DNA from 2 places in the Lutimonas vermicola genome. Region 1 is predicted to be linked to the other one. Evidence: riboswitches for the same ligand, from Rfam matches in the RefSeq annotation. Region 1 holds a riboswitch; the other holds the start of a gene.

The links. Region 1 has a riboswitch for S-adenosylmethionine ahead of thrA (bifunctional aspartate kinase/homoserine dehydrogenase I). Riboswitches for the same ligand answer to the same signal wherever they lie in the genome.
Region 2: it holds a riboswitch for S-adenosylmethionine, as region 1 does, so the genes downstream of both, AABB81_RS02915 (hypothetical protein) here and thrA (bifunctional aspartate kinase/homoserine dehydrogenase I) in region 1, are expected to answer to the same signal.

What each region holds. Positions count from the first base shown of each region.
Region 1 is NZ_JBCDNA010000002.1:990,042-997,621, forward strand. It holds gene thrA (bifunctional aspartate kinase/homoserine dehydrogenase I) at 1-1,764, opposite strand, end outside; SAM riboswitch class I at 1,869-1,980, opposite strand; gene AABB81_RS11720 (O-acetylhomoserine aminocarboxypropyltransferase/cysteine synthase family protein) at 2,090-3,364, opposite strand; gene AABB81_RS11725 (DM13 domain-containing protein) at 3,717-4,124, opposite strand; gene AABB81_RS11730 (hypothetical protein) at 4,193-4,348, opposite strand; gene metK (methionine adenosyltransferase) at 4,351-5,604, shown strand; gene AABB81_RS11740 (hypothetical protein) at 5,793-6,581, shown strand; gene AABB81_RS11745 (deoxynucleoside kinase) at 6,666-7,280, shown strand; gene AABB81_RS11750 (ExbD/TolR family protein) at 7,376-7,580, opposite strand, start outside.
Region 2 is NZ_JBCDNA010000001.1:630,739-638,318, reverse strand. It holds gene AABB81_RS02950 (hypothetical protein) at 1-456, opposite strand, end outside; gene AABB81_RS02945 (5' nucleotidase, NT5C type) at 469-957, opposite strand; gene AABB81_RS02940 (hypothetical protein) at 957-1,175, opposite strand; gene AABB81_RS02935 (HIRAN domain-containing protein) at 1,329-1,649, opposite strand; gene AABB81_RS02930 (helix-turn-helix transcriptional regulator) at 1,743-2,654, shown strand; gene AABB81_RS02925 (hypothetical protein) at 2,720-3,013, shown strand; gene AABB81_RS02920 (5' nucleotidase, NT5C type) at 3,014-3,478, shown strand; SAM-I-IV-variant riboswitch at 3,823-3,914, shown strand; gene AABB81_RS02915 (hypothetical protein) at 3,974-4,330, shown strand; gene AABB81_RS02910 (c-type cytochrome) at 4,807-5,406, opposite strand; gene AABB81_RS02905 (DUF6090 family protein) at 6,207-6,947, opposite strand; gene AABB81_RS02900 (DUF6090 family protein) at 7,369-7,580, opposite strand, start outside.

The DNA of each region.
Region 1 (7,580 bases):
TGCCCCAAAACTGGCCAGCTCATTGGCCTCCTGATAAGTAAGTTCCTCAATCATCTGCGCATTGGAAACAAGATCGGGGTTGGCTGTATAAATTCCATTCACATGGGTGTAGTTCTCCAATTCTTTTGCATCGAGAAAATTGGCAATCAAAGAAGCCGAATAATTGCTGCCGTTTCTGCCCAAAGTAGTTGTTTCTCCTTTACTGTTGGAAGCGATAAACCCTGTTACCAGTTGGAGCTCATGCCCATTCTTGCCAAAGTGTTTCTTTACGTTCTCCTTAGACACATCCTCCAGGATTAAGGCCTCCCCAAAATTACTGTCGGTTTTCAATAAGGTTCTGGAGTCCAAAGCATTTGCCGGAATTCCTTCCAAATTCAACAAATGACTGAGTAATTTAACCGATAAGACTTCTCCCTGTGCCAAAACCCGGTCCTTTATTTTGAGGCTGTAATCGCCAAGCAAGGCCACGCCTTCAAAGATCTGATCCAATAAGTTGAACTCATGTTCCATATCCATTTCTGGTGCCGGGGCCTTTTGATAGGTCTTGAAATCTTCAAAATCCTCCTTATACGGCTCTCCTGATTTTGCTTTCTCAAGAATGATTTCGAGCCTGTCGGTAGAATCACCTCTGGCTGAAAGTACCACTGTAAAATTCTCTTCTTCTTTTACTTTATTACTGATGATATCGATGACCCTCCTGAGCCCTTCACCATTGGCCAGCGATCTTCCCCCAAATTTTAAAACCTTCATCTCCTTCTTCTTCAGGCTTCTGGTCTTGGGCTGTGTAAAAACAGGGCTAAGGATTTTTTCAAGTTGTTCAAATTCAATTAAAAATGCATCGTGCCCGTGTATAGATTTGATTTCCTGATAACTGTTCTCCACACCCGCTTCATTCAGGAGTTTTTGAGTTTCCTTGTTCTCTTTAGGCACAAAAAAGAAATCGGAATCAACCCCTACCTGAAAAACCTTTGCCTTGATCTGGCTCGCCACCTGATTAAAAGTCCCCCTGTTTCGCGTAATATCGACCGAACTCAACAGATGGTTCATCATTTTATATGTGGGCAGTGAAAACCTGCTTTCCAGTTTTTGACCGTGATGTAACAACCAGCTTTCGGTGTTGAAATTCCCCTGTTCTTCATTCCTGGTCCTGTTGAACTTCTCTTTGAAAGAATCGGCAGTCCTGTAAAACAACATGGCCATCATTCTGGCATCGTGCACAGGTTTGCTTGAATTCGACAATATCTGTTGCTGGGTTTTATTATGCGCCAAAATCCAGTCGGAGGCTTTCCAGTCTGAGGCAACAGGGATCAAATGGGTTATAAGATCAGGAAACAGCACGGCCATTTCCCAGGCAATTCCACCCCCCAGGGATCCGCCAATGGCAGCGTATAATTTATGAACTCCTATTTCTTGCAGTCCAATGCCAAACAACCGGGCAATATCTCTGGCCGTAAAATCTTCATAGTTATCGATACGATTTGCTTCCACATCGTCATACCCGTTTCCCGGAATGTTAAAACCAATTACGGTATATTTACTCGTATCGATGAGCCGACCCAATCCAATCAGTGAGTTCCACCATCCCTCATCGCCGGCAACGTTTGAATTGCCTGTAAGGGCATGATTGACCAACACAATGGGGGCATTGCCCAAAGGCTGTCCGAATAACTGATATGACAGCGCAAACTCAGGATAGAAATATCCCGATTCCGTGGTAAAATTTTCCAGGTTTATATAATGCAAGTGCTTTGACTTCTTCACTATTTCAACAATTGTGTTTTGATCCAAACATCATATGGATCAGATTAATGTATTACTTGTAAGAAATTGCGATAAAAAAAGGAAAAGGTATCAGTTCAAATGGTCATGAGTTATCTTTCCTAATGGGTAGAATGTAGCACCTTCTTTTACCTGTCTTGACAATTAAAAGGGTTGCTAAGGCTTCAACGGGTCTAATCCCTCCGCCTTTCTTTATAACAATATCTTATTTTAATGAACTTTGTGCAAAGAAACATAATATTTCAATTCTGTACAAGAGTCCGGATGTAAAACTTACCAACCCATAAAATGGGCCGGTAAGTTTATTTCTTTATAAACTTTTAAAGGCATTCTCCAGGTCTGCCTTCAGATCATCTATGTTTTCTATCCCTACCGACAACCTGATCAGGTCTTGTGACACCCCGGCATCAGCTTGCTGCTCTATCGTAAGTTGCTGATGGGTTGTGCTTGCGGGATGTATGATCAATGACTTGGTATCGCCAATATTGGCCAGGAGTGAAAATATTTCAGTGGCATCTGTAAACTTCTTTGCTGCTTCAAATCCACCTTCAATTCCAAAAGTTACAATGCCGCTTTGACCTTTAGGCAAATATTTGTCGGCCAAGTCCTTGTAGGGGCTACTGTCTAAACCTGGATAATTTACCCAGGCTACTTCCTTTCTGTTTTCAAGCCATTTGGCCAGATCCAGCGCATTTTCACTGTGTTGTTTGATCCTTACAGGCAATGTTTCCAGGCCCTGTATGATCTGAAAAGCATTAAAAGGGCTCATTGCCCCTCCAAAATCACGCAAGCCTTCAAGGATAAGTTTAAACGTATATGATGCATTGCCAAGCGCCTCGTGATATACGAGTCCATGATATCCTGCTGAGGGCTCTGTAAATTCAGGAAAGTTACCGTTTGCCCAGTCAAAATTACCTGCATCAATGATCACACCACCCAGAGAATTACCCTGTCCGCCAATGTATTTTGTCAGTGAATGAATCACAATATCTGCCCCGAATTTAATTGGGTTTAAAAGAGCCGGTGTCGCGACGGTATTATCAACAATAAACGGGACTTTAGCCGCTTTAGCCTCTCTGGATATACCTTCAAGATCAAGAACATCCAGTTTCGGGTTCCCCAGAGACTCCACAAAAAAGGCTCTTGTATTTTCCTTTACCGCTCTTCCAAAGCTTTCCGGATCAGAGGCATCCACAAAAGTTGTGCTGATTCCTAATCTCGGCAAGGTGACATTCAAGAGGTTATAAGTGCCTCCATAAAGACTGCTTGAAGCAACAATATGGTCTCCTGCTTTTAAAAGGGTTAACAAACCCGTTGAGATGGCTGCTGTTCCCGAAGCAAAAACCACTGCACCTATACCGCCTTCAATGGCCGCCAATCTCTTTTGCAAGATGTCATTTGTAGGGTTATTTAAACGGGTATAGATAAAACCCAGTTCTGCAAGGGAAAATAAATTGGCCGCATGATCTGTATTATCAAACACATAGGAGGTTGACTGGTAAATGGGTACGGCCCTGGTTCCTAAGGTCTGTGTGGTATCATGTCCGGCATGTAATGCTTTTGTTGCTAGCTTTTGATCGCTCATAATAAATGGTATTAATTTTTAGTGTATTATCTGTAAAAAATTGTCCTTTTTAGTTAGGTATTGCCAAGGGGACACAAAAATAAGCTATTTTTCATCAACGTAAATGGCAATACCTTATCATTTTTTTAAAAGCATTCATAGTGCGTATTTTATAAATTAAACATATTTGTTTCTGTTTGGATCAAAAAAAAAACCCCTGAATGAATTCAGAGGTTTTGTATTTATGATCAATTAAATTTATAGCATAAAAATCCTCTGCACCTGATCGTGCATCATCATTTTAACCATATTTAAGTTGTTGTTTTTCATTTTTTGTCTCAGGCAAATATAGAAATTAATTTTAAATACCAAATTATTTTAACTCAGCATGTCCAAAACTCACAGAAAAGTCAACGCACCATACCACGACATATTTATAGGTGCTCAAATCGGTACTGGCCGGAATAGCATAGTTAAAATCTCCTTCAATCCCTTTGAGGTCACCCAGGTTCACAAAATCTTTTGAATCGACCTCTATTGACAAATACAACAGTAATTTTGGACCACCATCTGTTTTAAAATTTGTTAGAGACAAGGTTGATTTATCAGAACTTACAGAACTGGAACCACTTGTTGGATGCGCATCACTTACAAAATCCCCCTTTAGTTCTTCGCTGGAGTTCCCTCCCGAATTCATCACCTTATCCGTTATTTCTCCATCACTTGAATTATATCCTGCCAACAAGAACAAACTCATGAACAGCATCATTATATCTTTCATAGAATTTAGATTTGATCAAATCTGTCGACATAATCCATAATCCTTAAAAAAAAATTAATTTGACGAAATCATGATTTTTTAATTTTTATTTTCCTTATTTTTGTGGCATATAATTCTGAGGAAAAATTTGAACTGATTGCAACCTCTATAAAAAATGCTAAAGCAGTAACTACTACTTTAGCTTCACAGGTCATCAATTCTTCTTTCTCATCTAAAACCGACAATTATGTCTTATTTATTTACGTCTGAATCTGTGTCTGAAGGACATCCTGATAAAGTGGCCGATCAAATCTCTGACAACCTGTTAGATAACTTTTTAGCATTTGATCCAAACGCAAAAGTGGCTTGTGAAACCTTGGTGACTACCGGCCAGGTTGTTTTGGCAGGTGAAGTAAAAACCACTACCTATATTGATGCTCCTATCATCGCCAGGGAAACCATAAAGAAAATTGGCTATACCAAAGGTGAGTATAAGTTTGAAGGAGAAAGTTGCGGGGTCATTTCGCTGATCCACGAGCAATCTCAGGATATCAATCAAGGTGTTGACCGTGGAACCCCGGAAGAACAGGGTGCAGGTGACCAGGGCATGATGTTTGGTTATGCCACTAACGAAACCGAAAATTTCATGCCGCTTGCCTTGGACCTTAGCCACAGGCTACTTAGAGAACTTGCAGTGATAAGGCGTGAAGGAAAAGAGATCAAATACCTTCGGCCTGATGCCAAAAGCCAGGTGACAATTGAATATTCAGATGAAGGGGTCCCGGAAAGAATAGATACCATAGTGCTTTCTACCCAGCATGACGAATTCGATGAGGACGAAAAAATGCTGGCTAAGATCAAACACGATATTGTGGGTATTCTTATTCCAAGGGTAAAGGCCCATCTGCCCAAAAATATTCAGAAATTATTTAACGATCAGATAAAATACCATATCAACCCGACTGGAAAGTTTGTCATCGGGGGGCCCCATGGTGATACAGGATTAACAGGAAGAAAGATTATTGTCGACACCTATGGAGGAAAAGGAGCCCATGGGGGTGGCGCATTTAGCGGAAAGGATCCCAGTAAGGTTGACCGCTCAGCAGCCTATGCTGCCCGGCATATTGCAAAGAATATGGTAGCTGCCGGAGTATGTGATCAGGTACTGGTGCAGGTTTCATATGCCATTGGCGTAGCCGAACCGACATCAATAAATGTAGAAACCTATAACTCCTCAAAAATCGATAAAAACGATGGTGAGATTTCCATGATCATAGAGAACTTATTTGATATGAGACCCGCTGCGATAGAGAAAAGGTTAAAACTAAGGAATCCAATATACAGTGAAACTGCTGCCTATGGTCATATGGGAAGAACGCCAAGAACGGTGACAAAACATTTCTCATCGCCCTATTCGGGAGATAAATCAATTGAGGTTGAATTGTTTACCTGGGAAAAGCTCGATTATGTGGATAAAATAAAACAGGCCTTTGATTTGTAGCATCAGTTAATTGATTTTGGGCCTTATACTGCAAATGACTTCTGGTTATAAGCAAATGTTCGTTCCCTGCATCCAAATTGGATTTTGACATGGATTCACTTGTTATTCTGCCTTAAACAGAGTAAATTTCGAATTACGGGGAATCGAAAATTCCTTTGGGTGCTAACTTTGAACCTTTAATCTCCTGAATGAAAAGTATACAATTTTTTTTTATGCTGCTGTTTTGTCTTTCGACAACGGCTCAGGAACTGGCAACAATGCTCGACCAGACTATTCCACTTAAGGCGGAAAAATTTATCGGGGTTGATGAGTTCGAAAGTATGTATTATACCAACGATAATATTCTTTACCGCAAAACATCAAAAAAAACATTCTCCTACAGTAATGTGGAACTGGGCAGATTGAGCGCGGTCAACATTCAGAATCCCTTTAAAATAATTCTGTTTTATGCTGATTTTAATGCAGTGATCATCCTTGACAATAACCTCAATGAGCTATCCGAAAGGATCGATTTCACACAGGAAACTTTGTTCAACAATGTGATCTTCGTCACGGGGTCGTCCCAAAACAATATATGGCTCTACGCTGATGACAACAAACTTCATCTATATGATTACCGTCATCTCAGCGAGGTACTTCAAACCCAACCCATTACATTTTATGATTCAGATTTTCAGCCAATCAAAGTGGCCAGTACCTATAAAAAAGTATGGATCCTCTCTGAAAAAAATGTAATGGAATTCAATGAATACGGTATTTATACCAGGTCGTATCCTGTGGAGAAAGCCGATAACATCTTTCCTTTTCAGAAAGGTTTTATCTATACGTCTGAAGGTTCCCTTTTTTATCAGTATCAGGATGAGAACATTCCTGTGCTGTTGGATTACAAAAATGACCTGAAATCAATCTATATAAACAAGTCCTCTATTTTTATTTATGACGGAAACAAGGTTTATGGATACCAAATAAAGGAGTGAAAAATTCGATAAATACCGGATATGATCTATATTTTTTTTAATTTCGCTAACCATTGCTAATCACTAAATCAAACTATTAGACCTATGCACATTGCTATAGCAGGAAATATTGGAGCAGGAAAGACAACTTTGACGAGTTTATTGGCAAAACATTATAAATGGGAACCTCATTTTGAGTCTGTTGCAGAGAACCCATACCTGGACGATTTTTACGGGTCTATGGAAAGATGGTCGTTTAATCTACAAATTTATTTTTTGAATAGCCGCTTTCGTCAAATTCTTGAGATCAGGGAGAGTGGGAAAAACATTATCCAAGACAGGACCATTTATGAGGATGCGAATATTTTTGCTCCAAACCTTCATGCCATGGGTTTGATGACGAACAGGGATTTTAGTAATTATGAAACCCTGTTTGAATTGATGGAACGCCTTGTTTCTCCGCCCGATCTGCTGATCTATCTCAGGGCGAGCATACCGACTCTTGTGGGTCAGATTCACAAACGCGGAAGGGATTTTGAAAACTCCATCAGTATTGACTATTTAAGTCGCTTAAATGAGCGCTATGAGGCCTGGATCTCAACCTATAAAAAAGGGAAACTTCTCATCATAGACATTGATCATCTCAATATTGTTGATAATCAGGAAGACCTTGGATCAATAATTGATCGGATTGATGCCCAGATTCACGGCTTGTTTTAAAGGTGCATTTGATTGAGTCATTATTGACTTAAATGGATTCCAAAAAAAAACTCTCAATATTAAATTGAGAGCTTTCCATTAAATTATAACTAAATTTATTTTATATTATCCATTACATCACCCTTTAAGGTTGAGTAATTGATCTTAAGGGCATTGATATTTCTTAATTCCTCTTTGATATCAGTAATGGTTCCCACATTTGATTTAATATCCGCCTTAATCGATGTTGTCAAAAGCGGGATTTCATCTTCAGGATGGGTCTCTCTTTCAGCAAAAATAAAATACTTTACATCTTTGATA
Region 2 (7,580 bases), on a different contig from region 1:
AAGTTCAATAAATGTATTGCGCCCTTTTTTATATTCTTTTAATGGTCCATTAAATGGAATTACCATATCTAACAACTCTTGTTCAATAAAATACTCAATGAATCTAAGTTTTGTATTTGACTTAGCTTTTAATTTTTCATGAAAATTAATTATTTGTGGCATCCAATATGCGGGTCGATTTCTATTTTGACAAAAATCCAAAACTTGTTCAATATTATCAAAGACTTCTTCTTTTGGTTCCTCAAGAACTTTTCCTTTTGCATAAATACCACCTCCAGTTTCAGCAACGTACAAAATATCCCCCTTTTTTAATTTATTAGAAAGCGGAAAATAATTTCTGTGATCTATTCTTATATCCGAGTAACCTTTTTTAGAAGAGTTGAACTTTTTTATAACCTTACTATTAGTAAAAATAGAATTACGTTTAATCAAATAAGATTTATTGTCAGAATCCATAAATTTGTTTTTTCACATTAACCTTTTTAAAATGTCACTCCAGGTCCTATAATCATTCCATGCCTGCTTTTCATAAGCCCATCCAAAAGAAAGCAACTCACCTTTAAAATCAGCCGCACCATTTGCTGTTCGATCATCGATTAAATAATCACCCAGTAACAGATCTTTTCGGTGTGTGATGATCATTTTCTTTTTAAATAGTTGATCAAAATATTTTTCAACCCAAAGTCTTTTATGCATGGCTGCCTCTGGATTTTCCCAGGTTGCAGTAGTAGATATATATAGATCATATTTTCTACTTGCTGCCAATTGCTGCACTGATTCTATAGCACCTGTTATGGGTTTAGGATCTTTAAAGATCCCAGGAATTAAATCGGGCTTTTCTTTATATTTAGATTTGTACTCAGGATAAGTTTTATGCATATCCTTAATTGCCTGCCCAAAATCGACAAGCACACCGTCCATATCAATAAATACAATTTTCTTGTTTGCCTCTTTCATTAATTTTGATTCATCAAAAGCTTGGTAAATTCCATGTCAACAGATTTGTCGAAAGCTTCTTTATCTTTCTTTGCTTCTTCTTCCAACCGCTCTTTATTATCTTCAACATACTTGTCGAAGATCTTTTGGGCTTCTTCCTTTATTTTAGCGTCTGACCAGTCTTTATGTTGTTTTCGTAAGTACCTTAGGGTACTGTCATTTATTTCTAATTTTATCATATGTTATAGGGATTATAATTAGTTGCATACCGTTTAAAGATATTAAAATGTAATTAAGTATAGATGATATTCATCAAAGTATTATATACCCTTATGAGGGTATTTTTTAAAACATAAACTTGTTCGTTCACGATTTAAAATAGGATTCTTTTTCTAAGCTTCTTTTCCCACCACGTAAATTATAAGCCCTACCTGATTCTCCGGATGGGCTTCGCCATCAACCCATTGTACGCGGGCTTCAAAACAGTTGATGCCTACCATTAAGAGTTTGGCGATCGATTTGTTCATGCCCCTGGGGATAAAACCGAGCTTGTGTTCTTTGTAATAGATTTCAACCGCATACTTGTCATAATGGTTGGTAGGGTCCTGTTTCAATTGTAATTCTGTGCCGATTTTGAGTTTCTCGAAGGCAAGCACGCCATCGTAAAAACTGAATCCGGCCAAATGGCAATGCAGAAAATGTATCTTTTTCATACTAAGGGGATTTTAAGTTCATGTGTAAAATAATCTCCCACAACGTCAGGACATGTCGCTTTAATGATTAACTTTAAAATTCAATCACTTACCATGTCAAAATACCTGCAGTTCAGACGTTATCAGTTTATCATTGAAAAGTTAAAAAGCAAAGCCTTTACGTCATTTGAAGAAATCAACGAAACGCTTGACCAGCACGATATCAGGATCACCAAAAGAACCCTGCAACGCGACTTGCAGACTATTCGCAATGAATTCCTGATCGAGATACCCTATGACCGCAAACACAATGGCTATTATATTGATTATGAAGAAAGCCTTTTGGAAGACATCGAATCATTTGTGCACTTTTTGGAGATCGTCAACACGGCTGATCTTTTGGTCAACAACCTGGAAGAAGGAAAGAACAACCTGCGCCATATTTCGTTCGACAGTATCGGAAACCTGAGAGGGATACATATCCTGAAACCGGTACTTCAGGCCATCAGGGATCAAAGCGTGATCACTTTTGATCATTTGAGTTACCAGACCGGGGATATTACCCGGTACAGCATCAAGCCTTACGGGCTCAGGGAATCACTCAACAGGTGGTATGTGGTGGGCATAGCCCACGGTGAAGATGACTTTTGGAAATTCGGCATCGACCGCATCAAGAATTTAAACATCACGACCGAAACCTTTGTACGCGATCCCAATAAAGACCCGCATAAAATCTTTGAGCAGGTGATAGGGGTAGAGATCAGTGATAAAGAACTGCAGCCGGTGATACTGTCCTTTGATCCACAGCAAGGCAAATATATCAAGTCTCTAAAATTACACCGCTCACAAAAAATACTCCTTGACAACAAAGAAGAAGTGAGGATTGAAATCAAAGTCAAACCCAATTTTGAACTGATTCAAAATATATTGATGCACGGGAGCCTTGTAACGGTTTTAGAACCTGAATGGCTGGTGACTAAAATTAAGCGCATATTACATAGTGCGTTGAGAAAATACAACGAATAAAGATCGAACAACGACATGGAATGGCGGTTATACATGTTATATTATAGGAGTTAAATAAAAGATCTATGAAATTCTACGTAAAAGTATTTGACAACAACCATCATTGGGACGAATCTTCAGCCTATAAACATGGCAGTTATGACACCTATGAAGAAGCTGTGAATGAGGCAAAAAAAATCATCAGAGAATTTCTTTCAGGCGAATGCAGATTCGGATCAAAGGTAGATGATCTTATGGGAAGTTATATGATGTACGGTGAAGAGCCAGTTATTTTTCCTAACGAACCACCAGACGGCAAGACTTTTTCTCCTCGTGATTTTGCCGAAGAATACGCAAATGAAATATGTAAATACACTTAAATGAAGATACTATATATCGATATGGACAATGTCCTGGTTGACTTTCGTTCTGCCTTGACTAGAGTGGATCCGGCGCTGTTAAAGCAATTTGAAAAAGACAAAGATGAAATCCCGGGTATATTTTCACTAATGGACCCTATGCCAGGCGCCATTGAGGCTGTAACCTTTTTGCATCAGCATTTTGACCTGTATATTCTGTCAACGGCTCCCTGGGAAAACCCCTCAGCATGGAGAGATAAATTAGTATGGATCAAAGAGCATTTACCTGAAATCGCTTATAAGAAATTGATCCTTTCTCATCACAAGAACTTAAATAAAGGCGATTATATCATCGATGACAGAACCAAAAGAGGAGTTGATCAATTTGAAGGAGAACATATCCATTTTGGAGAAGACGGCAACTTTAAATCCTGGAAAGAAGTTGTGGACTATCTGGTAAGAAAAGAAGGGATTAAGTTGATTTAAGATTTAACCTGCCTGCCGGCAGGCAGGGATTGGAGATTTGAGATATAAGAAGTGAACTCCTCAACGGAATTATTGATTGGATCGAATTGGCCTATTTTGTTTTTCGTCTTGCATCCTGATAATTTTAGCAAGGACGAAGCAATAGCTCTCAAAGCGCAGCGGCTTGGGCTATGGCGGAGTAAAAATTATCAGAGAGATGCACAGAAAAACAAAATCAGCCTTGATCTTTTCGTTCTTTTGCATCAAGGCAAAAGGACAGAGAAGAATATCTTACGAATTTCCCAATCGACTAAAAACAAAATAAATTATACATATTTCTAAAAAGAAAAAACAAACTATCTTTACCCCATCATTAAGAGTCCTAACAGACAGCAACCGAGTGTAACACCACGGTGCTTTTACAATGAGCCTTAACAAAGGAAAAATGTTACCAAAACATTCCAATTGCTTTTTGTGCTCCTAATGATATAAGTCTAATGATTAAAACTTTATATCATGAAAAACGAAAAACCATTACCCATCCAATTGTATGAAAAGTACATGGAGCAATTCGATCAAAAAACCGATCAGGAAATCATTGAAGCTTTTAATGCAGAAGCAGGAAACTGTGGCTGGGGAACCGCCAGAGCAAGTTATCTTGGAGCGCTCCATAAACAATTGGATAAAAGGGAGTTTGACTATTCTGAAATAGGGGATAAGGGAAGTATGTCAATCAAATCTAAGATCAAACTCGAAGGAAAAGTCATCAAAACCATTACAGATCCGCCAGACATCAATCCGAATAACGGGTTATGGAACATCATTCCTGATAAGAATGAACCCAAGGGGTATAGGGTGGAGAGGATTTGTTGATTTGAGATTTAATACCATTCCTGTTGGCGTGGCAGGTTGAAGTGGGGTTTTGATTTCAGATTGGAGAATGTTGATTTGAGATTGGAGATTTCAGATTTAAGATTTAAGAAGTGGTTTTTGAATGTCGAATTCCACTCCTGTCGGCGTGGCAGGTCGAACAGGGAACTTTTAAATGATTTGAGATTTAAGATTGAAGATTTGAGATATAAGAAGTGGGTTTTTGAATATCGAACAGGGAATATTGAATTTCGAATTGTTCTGCCAAACCAAAATTATTAATTTGACTGAGGCTTTTACGTCAGTGTATGTTAAAAAGCGCGTTATAAATTTTTGAAGCCTTGGAAAAAATTTAGCGCTTTTTAAACGGTTTTTAGGCGTTCGATAGAAAAGCCTAAAAAACACCTCGTAAAAGCTACCTCCTTTTTTTTGGTTCGTTTTTTTTGGAGGAGCAAAAAAAATGAATAAAACATATTATTTCACATATTCTCCGGACTCACAGGCGCAGGAACCACATTTTCAACCGGGTTTATGCTTTTTAAATAAGTATATATGGCATGAACGTCTTCATCCTTTAAAATGGAAAAACCTGGCCATGGCATTGGCGGTAACAGCATACGGCCATTTTCCATACCTTTCGATTTTCCTTGGGTCAGCGCTCTTTTAAATTGCGCTTCGGTCCAGTTTCCGATCCCAGTTTCATGCGGGGTCAAATTACCCGCAAAAGACACTCCCCAGGGTCCGGCGGCACCGGTAAGATCAGGATATAGCATAGGGAAACCTTGTTTGATCAATTCATTGTCAAATTTTACAACGGGCCTGTCTGAAGGATAACCAGACAACATGAGTTCGGGAATGATCTCCGGACCCATTTCTCCCATCCTTTTTGGTGAATGACAGTCATGACATCCCATGATACCCACAAGATATTCTCCATGAGCAATGACATCTTCTTCAGAGGGCTCAGGACTTTCAGCAACTACTTCAGGAGCAGTTGAAGGCTCCTTTTTACAGGATAAAATCAATAAGGGTAAAAAGGCGACAAGAGCCATAGTAAACAGGTGAGTTTTAGCTTTCATATTGATGAATTTAAATAGTTTTGATAAGCTCTAATTTAGCATAAATAGGAGGGAGTCATGCATAGAATAGGACGAAAAGGCCGGATAATTGTCCCAAGCCTGCTTATTTTTTACCGAATCAAACAGGGAGGGGGGAGTTGGGTTTTGATTTGAGATTTCAGATTGGAGAGTTTTGATTTGAGATTTCAGAAGTGCTTTTGAATACCACTCCTACCGGCGTGGCAGGTCGAACAGGATTTCAGATTTCAGATTGGAGATTTGAGATTTAAGAAGTGGTTTTTGAATATCGAATGTCGAACAAGGAACTTTTAAATGATTTGAGATTTAAGATTGGAGATTTGAGATTTAAGAAGTATTCATGCATTAGCTCCGCTGAATCACTGTCCGCCGTCAGGCAGGTTCGATTTCAAGCATTGTAGCATTGCATCATTGTAGCATTGAATATCGAATGTCGAACAAGGAACTCTGAATTTTGAAGTTTTTGTCTTAAACTCAAATCAATGATTAAATCGTAAACGGCCTATTTTGTTTTTCGTCTTGCATCCTGATAATTTTGGCAGGGGAGAAGCAATAGCCCTCAAAGCGCAGCGGCTTGGGCTATGGTGGAGTAAAAATTATCAGAGAGATGCACAGAAAATCAAAATCAGCCTTGAATTTTTGGCTCTTTTACTCATCCATTTTCTATTTGTATTAAGGAATTCGTGAATTCGCTATCGCTTCATTTGTTTCAAGACAAAAGAGTAAAGAAGAATATTTCACGAACATTTCTTTAAAAACAAAAAAAACAATATATCACCCCATTAACTCCCCTGAATCTCCCCCTCCAGCAACAGCAAATTAAGCTCTAGATATTCCTTGATATTTATATATTCACTCATTAAATAGATGATATTCAATGCATGAAAATCAACCAGGTTTTCAAATTCCTTGGACCTCATAAAAACCTCATAATTGGTTGGAAAAAGGGAGGTTTCTGTAATGTTCAACCGGGTCTTTTCGCTGATCCTTTTGGGAACGGGCACATTTTTAAGGTTGATCTTGTCATTTAAATAGATCACAAGCACATTAAAGCTATGGTCATTGGCAATTTTAATATCTTTTTTGGCATCGTTCAGCATACCCGACCAGTCTGAGATATTCGCTTTTAATTCCTGGTTTTGAATGATGTCGAGTTTACCTGAATTGATAATTTCATCCAATGTACCCGTAGACGGGTCATAGGTGCTGTAATTGATCATATTGCCGATCAAACTATCCAATTCAGCATTCGTATAGCCTGAAGCATTGGGCCCGATCAAAGACAATAACTTTTTACTTGAATCAAAAGCTACCTGGGAAGTAGCCATGACAAAGTTGAGATTTTCAAGATTATTTGAAAAAGTCTTATGCAGGCCCTTTAGCACAGATTGTTCCTGGCGCTTTTCTATCCGGTCATTGTTCCAGGTATTGATCTGCAAGGCAATCAATATGCCAATCACCACAAGTACGATTTCACCAATCGCATAGCGGGCATATTTCAAAGGCTTATTATCATCTGCCATTTTTTTTCTGATTTTTCTGAAGAATGGAATCATTGATTTGTTGGTTGCGTGATAAATATAAGGAAAGATATTTATGTAATGCTACAATGCTTCAATGCTTCAATGTTTTATGTAAGCGTTGTGGCATTTTTAAAATTGAATATCGAATGTCGAATGTCGAACTCTGAATTTCGAATTTTTCTGCCAAACCAAAATTATTAATTTGACTGAGGCTTTTACGTCAGTGTATGTTAAAAAGCGCGTTAAGAATTTTTGAAGCCTTGGAAAAAATTTAGCGCTTTTTAAACGGTTTTTAGGCGTTCGATAGAAAAGACTAAAAAACACCTCGTAAAAGCAACCTCCTTTTTTGGTTCTTTTTTGGAGGAGCAAAAAAGGAACAGAATATAATATCTTACGAATTGTTCTAAAGAAAAAGATCATATTAAGAATCTATTCTTTCAATCCTTGCATCAATCTTTTCCAATAATTCCCTTGACGGTTTTAGTGTTCTTTTAAGGTTATCTCTAAGTTGAACCTGAACATCTAAATAAATACCCAATGATAAACCGAAGGTTTCATTTTCTTTTAAGGCTTCAAAATCTCGTGGATGAGCTGTTGGACCAGAATTGGTAAAAAATGTAAATTCCTTTCGTA